Syntrophotalea carbinolica DSM 2380: one gene and its partner. The protein of the gene in region 2 interacts with the protein of the main gene of each other region in a pairwise test. Links are inferred from orthologs where the notes say so. Each region holds a gene or a part of one and is shown on either strand. Other genes may lie near its edges.

What was found.
Region 1: the proteins of rpe (region 2) and eno interact in binary tests that used the Escherichia coli proteins (3 or more experiments, as listed by UniProt). The link is inferred for Syntrophotalea carbinolica DSM 2380 from one-to-one orthologs.

What each region holds. Positions count from the first base shown.
Region 1 is NC_007498.2:1,442,263-1,445,407, forward strand. The notes cover bases 315-3,132. They hold eno (phosphopyruvate hydratase), read right to left. Parts: upstream 2,458-3,132; coding sequence 1,171-2,457; downstream 315-1,170. Other genes in these bases: ftsH (ATP-dependent zinc metalloprotease FtsH), read left to right, coding at 315-907; PCAR_RS06990 (PhoH family protein), read left to right, coding at 2,894-3,132. Outside these bases: more of ftsH, read left to right, coding at 1-314; more of PCAR_RS06990, read left to right, coding at 3,133-3,145. UniProt on the Escherichia coli protein: Catalyzes the reversible conversion of 2-phosphoglycerate (2-PG) into phosphoenolpyruvate (PEP). It is essential for the degradation of carbohydrates via glycolysis.
Region 2 is NC_007498.2:301,109-304,294, forward strand. The notes cover bases 244-3,102. They hold rpe (ribulose-phosphate 3-epimerase), read right to left. Parts: upstream 2,077-3,102; coding sequence 1,411-2,076; downstream 244-1,410. Other genes in these bases: PCAR_RS01825 (bifunctional homocysteine S-methyltransferase/methylenetetrahydrofolate reductase), read right to left, coding at 244-821; PCAR_RS01830 (CoA pyrophosphatase), read right to left, coding at 818-1,411; rsmB (16S rRNA (cytosine(967)-C(5))-methyltransferase RsmB), read right to left, coding at 2,149-3,102. In the rest of the region: more of PCAR_RS01825, read right to left, coding at 1-243; more of rsmB, read right to left, coding at 3,103-3,186. UniProt on the Escherichia coli protein: Catalyzes the reversible epimerization of D-ribulose 5-phosphate to D-xylulose 5-phosphate.

The DNA of each region.
Region 1 (3,145 bases), 1.1 Mb from region 2 along the record:
ACCCGATTGGCGTGCAAGGGAGGAAATCCTCAAGGTTCATACCCGGCAGGTACCGATTGACGAGGATGTCGATCTTCAGATCATTGCGCGCAGCACCCCCGGCATGTGTGGTGCCGACCTGGAAAATCTGGTCAACGAGGCGGCTTTGATTGCAGCGCGTGAAAACGCTCAGAAGGTAACCATGCAGCATTTCGAGCAGGCCAAGGACCGCGTCCTGATGGGTACCGAGCGTAAGCTCGTGATGTCGCAACAGGAAAAGCGCATCACCGCTTATCACGAGGCCGGTCATACTTTGCTGGCTCGTCTGAGTCCCGGTGCCGATCCTATTCACAAAGTATCCATTATCCCGCGGGGCCAGGCGCTTGGGGTTACGCAGCAACTGCCTGTGGATGATCGCTATCATTACTCACGTTCCTATCTGATGACCCGCATTGCTGTGAGTCTCGGCGGACGCGCCGCCGAAAAGGCCATTTTCGAGGAATATTCCACCGGTGCGCAAAACGATCTCAAACAGGCGACCGACCTGGCCGAAAAGATGGTCTGCCAATGGGGGATGAGCGAACGTGTGGGTCCCATGAGTATCAATCGCGGCGAGGAGCATCCTTTTCTTGGGCGTAAACTGGCCAGCGATAACGCCTTCAGCCAGCATATGGCATGGATCATCGACCAGGAGATCGAAAAAGTCGTGAAGGCTGGGGAACAGGCGGCCGACGAGATTATTGCCAACCATTTGCCGGTATTGAAAAAGCTGGCGGACGCTCTGCTGGAGGAGGAAGTGCTTGATCGCACTCGGGTGGATGAGGTGTTGCGTGAAACCGGCATCGAAGTGCAGGACGATCCTGCCGCGCATCCGGATGGCGATCATGTATTGCAGGGGGAACTGGCCGGCGGGGCGGTAGAAGGCTGAAGGCAGGTTTTGCGGACTGACCCAGAGAGGCGACTTTTGTTCTGCAATGTCCCTGCCGCAAAAGGTTGAAGCGCCACTTCAAGGGGCGATGGCCACGGCAAATTCAATGGCGCCCCCGGTCATGACGGTACAGATCGCCGTAGTCGCAGGGGCCTGGTAGTTTGGTCAACGGTAAAACATATCGTTATCTGCCCCCGGAAACGTCAAAAGGCCTGTGAATATTCACAGGCCTTTTGACGTTGATCATTGGCAATACGACGGATTTAACGCAGGTTGTAGAAAACATCCTTGCCGTTGAAGCAGGCGGCCTCGCCAAGCTGATCTTCGATGCGCAGCAACTGGTTGTATTTGCATACGCGGTCGGTGCGGCAGGCAGAGCCGGTTTTAATCTGGCCGGCATTGGTGGCCACGACCAGGTCGGCGATGGTGGTGTCTTCGGTTTCGCCGCTGCGGTGGGAAACAACAGCGGTGTACCCGGCGCGTTTGGCCATTTCGATGGCTTCCAGCGTTTCGGTCAGAGTGCCGATCTGGTTCAGTTTGATAAGGATGGAGTTGGCGATACCCTTATCGATGCCCTCCTTGAAGATCTTGGTATTGGTGACGAACAGGTCGTCGCCGACGATCTGGATGCGTTTGCCGAGTTTGTCGGTCAAAATCTTCCAGCCGTCCCAGTCGTTTTCGGCCATGCCGTCTTCGATGGAGATGATGGGGTACCGATCGACCAGGTCGGCGTAGAAATCGGTGAGCTCGGCAGCCGTTTTGAGGGGCTGGGCTTCGTTGGCCAGATTGTATTTGCCGTCGGCGTAGAGTTCGGAAGCAGCGACGTCGAGGGCCAGCAGTACGTCCTCGCCCGGTTTGTATCCGGCAGCCTTGATCGCTTCCATGATGACTTCGAGGGCTTCCTCGTTGCTCTTCAGATCGGGTGCGAATCCGCCTTCATCGCCGACCGCGGTATTGTAGCCGCGTTTTTTAAGTACCGATTTCAGGGCATGGAAAATCTCGGCTCCCATGCGCAACGCTTCCTTGAAGGAATCGGCGCCGGCGGGCATGACCATGAATTCCTGGATATCGACGTTATTGTCCGCATGCGCGCCACCGTTGAGGATATTAAGCATGGGCAGAGGCAGTTCCCGGCCATTCGGGCCGCCCAGGTACTGATACAGGCTCAGTCCGAGTTCTTCGGCGGATGCCTTGGCGCAGGCCAGGGATACGCCGAGCATGGCATTGGCGCCCAGGGTCGATTTGAATTCGGTGCCATCGAGTTCGATCAGTTTTTGATCAAGGGCGGTTTGTTCCGTCGATTCCCAGCCGAGCAGCTCGGCGGCAATGACGTTGTTGACGTTATCCACGGCTTTGAGCACACCTTTGCCCAGGTAACGGGCAGCATCGCCGTCACGCATTTCCAGTGCTTCACGTTCGCCGGTGGAGGCACCGCTAGGCACGGCAGCGCGGCCCATGGCGCCGCTTTCCAGGAAAACTTCAACTTCCACGGTGGGATTTCCCCGCGAATCGAGGATTTCGCGGGCATAAATATCAACAATTTCGCTCATGACAAGCCCCTCTGAATATAGGATTAAGGATGAATGGAAATGAGATTAACAGTAATTCATGGCGGTCTGGTGACCGACACATTTATAGCACATTAGCTCCGAATTGGAAGCCCTTTTTTAGGCTCGCCAGATTGCCGTATCGCTTGAAAAGGATTGATTTTGGCGGACGATAAGTGGTAAAGGATGGGAAATAAAAGCACAACCCGAACCATTGAAAACGTTGGCCCCCTTCGTCCAAGATGACATAACCTCGCAAGTTATGTGTGCTCCGTGCATTTCGATGCGCTGATAGAGCAGGGTGGTTGCAGCGTCTGTCGTGTTGTGTCCGTGTCTGTTGCTTCCATCATCTGATGGATCTTTGCGCACGGATTCAACCATCAATCGCACCAAGGATAAAGGATACTTTTTGAGTACACGGAATTTCCGCGGGAGGTTTGTGGCCGAAGATCAACGGCTGGCGAACCTCCTTTTCGGTCAAGCCAATACCAATCTGAAGCAGATCGAACGAATTCTGGGGGTGCGTATCGCCTCCAAAGGGGGCGAGCTGCACATCTCCGGGGACGAGCATCAGGTTGCACTGGCTCAACGCCTGGTGGAAGAACTTTATGGCTTGTTGCAAGCCGATTACCCTATTTACCCTCCCGATGTCGATTATGCCATACGCATCCTCAGTGCCGACGGCAAGGCC
Region 2 (3,186 bases):
CAGCCGCCGATCAGACGTGCCCCGGCCTCGACCATTTCCCGCCCGCGGGCGGCAAAGTATTCGGGCGTCGCCAGATAGATGTAGCGGCCATCGACGTATTCGGGAAAACCGCTGTTGGCAAAGCCGGACAGGGGGCAATCCGTTTCGGCTGCCATGGTCCGCAACACCGCCAGCACATCCCTGGGGCCGGATCCGCAATTGGCTCCCACCAGCGATGCCCCGGCAGCCACCAGGCGGCGGGCCGCTTCGTCTGCGGTAACCCCTTCCCGGGTTCTACCGCCTTCGAAAAAGGCCATCTGTGCCACGATCGGCAGGCCGATCCGGCTGGCGACGGTTACAGCCAGTTCCAGTTCTTCGAGGCTGGCAAAGGTTTCCAGCAACAGCAGGTCGGCGCCACCTTCGGCCAGACCTTCCATCTGTTCGCGAAACAGCTCGCGACGCTCATCGCCGGCAAGATCGGCGGTTTCGCCGGGGGTGCGGCCTAAAGGACCGATGGCTCCCGCCACCAGCGCTTCGGATCCGGCTGCCTGGCGGGCCAGTTGTGCGCCGAGGCTATTGATCGATCGCACCTGATCTTCCTGGCCTATCGCCGCCAGGCGCAACCGGTTGGCGGCAAACGTGTTGGTCTCCAGCAGTTGGGCACCGGCGGCCAGGTAATCCCGATGTATCTGCCGCACCGTTTCCGGATGTTGCAGGTTCAGGAGTTCAAAGCAGGTCGACAGAGGTACCCCACGATGGTAAAGCAGCGTTCCCATGGCCCCGTCGCCGACGATAACGCCTTGTTCCAGACGTTCCATCAAGCTTTTCTCAGCGCGTTTCATGGCCTGGCTCCATAAAGATCCCCCGGCGGCAGTTGACCGGTACGTTGCAGAAATTGGCGCAGGATCGCCCCGGTGAGCCCCCAGATCTGATAATCCTCGACGTTGAAGAAACAGACCGGATAGAGCCGCCCTCGGTGCTCCCAGTTTTCGGTATGGTAAATGCCGGGATCGCACAGTTGCGCCACCGGCACTTCAATCACTTCAGCTATTTCATGATGGTTGGCGGCAAAGGGATAGCCGCTGGGGATGGTGCCGACAAAGGGCACGACGTGGAAGCCGTACACGGAAATGAAGTCATCCAGCCGGCCCAATACCGTGATGTCTTGCGGACGGATACCCATTTCTTCTTCGGTTTCGCGCAGGGCCGTGGCGCAGAGGTCGGTGTCGTCCCTATGGGCCCCACCGCCTGGAAAGGCGATTTCCCCGGCGTGATGAGACAGATGCGCAGTGCGGCGGGTAAAGAGAATGGTGTCGGAAGCGTCCTTGGGGTAAAACAGCAGCATGACGGCCGATGGCTTGAGCCCCCCCGGTTCGATGTGGCGGCAGGTATGTCGCGACAGGTCGTGACGGACCTGTTCGGGATCCAGCATCACCGAATTTCTCCTGCTGCCGCCGTTTTCAGAGAGGCAATGGTGGCGGCATAGTCGTCCGTACCGTAAACAGCGCTCCCCGCCACCATGACCTGGGCACCCGCGCCGGCGATGCGGGCAATGTTGTCAAGCTTGACGCCGCCGTCGACTTCGAGTTCCACAGAGAGCCCGCGGCGCTCGATGGTATTGCGCAAGGCCTCTATCTTGGGCAAACAGGCCGGAATAAACTGCTGGCCGCCAAATCCGGGGTTGACGGACATGATCAGCACCAGTTCAAGCTCTTCGAGGATCACATCGAGGCAGTTGATCGGTGTCGCCGGGTTAATGGACACTCCGGCCTTTTTCCCCAGGCTATGGATGAGCTGCACGGTTCGGTGCAGATGGGGAACGGCTTCGTAATGCACGGTGATGATATCGGCCCCGGCTTTGGCGAAATCGGGGATGTAGCGATCCGGATTTTCGATCATCAGATGCACGTCCAGCGGCAGGTCGGTTACCCGGCGGGCGGCCTCCACAACCAGTGGCCCGATGGTGATGTTGGGCACGAAATGGCCGTCCATGACATCGATATGGACATAATCGGCGCCGCCTTTGTCGATGGCGGCGATTTCCTCGCCCAGGCGGGAAAAATCTGCGGACAGAATGGATGGGGCGATTTTGATCATGGTGCTCTCCGTAACTGGGTAGGGACAAATTTCATGTCTGGGCGCGGTTCGGCGGCAGACGTCATAGCGAGATCAGGGTTGTTTTTCGAACGCCACGGCAAAAAACGCATCCATGTCGTCGTGGTGTTGGGGCAGGGTGCGCAACGCACCTTGCCTGTCGAACAGTGCATGCCATGCGGCGGGCGTCTCGTTGCGTAAATCACAGCGCGTAAACTCGGGGTGTTCGTTTGTAAAGGCCCGGATGACGTTTTGGGTTTCTTCTGGGCTGAAAGTGCACAGCGAGTACACCAGCCGTCCGCCCGGCCGCAGTAAAGGCGCCACGTTGCCAAGGATGGCGCGCTGTATGCGGGCCATCTCTTTGAGGTCGGCAGGCTTGCGTCGCCAGCGGATTTCCGGATTGCGCCGCAAGACGCCGAGGCCGCTGCAGGGCGCATCGACAAGGATTCGGTCAAAGCTTGCCGGTTCGAGGAAATCCGGCACGCCGGTCAGGTCCCAGGCGTGGCCTTCGATACCCTGGCAGCCAAGCCGGTTCGCCCCACGGGTGATCAGATCCACCCGTTGGGGGTGCAGATCAAGGGCCACGATGCGGGCGCGATTGTCCGTCAAGGCGGCCATGTGGGTGGTTTTCCCGCCAGGTGCGGCGCAGGCATCGAGAATGCGTTCTCCGGGTTGCGGGTTCAGCAGATGGCTTATCAGCATGCTGGCCTGATCCTGCAGTTGGAAAATGCCTTCGGTATGCCCGCTTAAATGCCGTGTTTCTCCTTGGCGGATGTAGATGCCCTCCGGTACGAAGCGGGTCGGCACCGCATCGCAGTCACTGGCGTTGAGTGTCGCCAGCAAGGCCTCCCGTTGAATTTTCAGCGTGTTGGTGCGAATGGCGTAGGGTGCCGGTTTCAACATGGCCTGCGCCAGGGCACAGGCTTCTTCAGCACCGAATTCGTCGAGCCAGCGGGCGGCCAGCCAGCGAGGCAACGACAAAACATGTTCGAGGTAGTCCAGCGGGTCGCGCTGCCGGTCGGGCCACGGCAATTGTGCCGCCTGGCGCACCAGACCGCGCAAAATGCCATTGATGAAACCTGTTGCCCGCTGCAGTTTCAGGCGTCGGGCCAG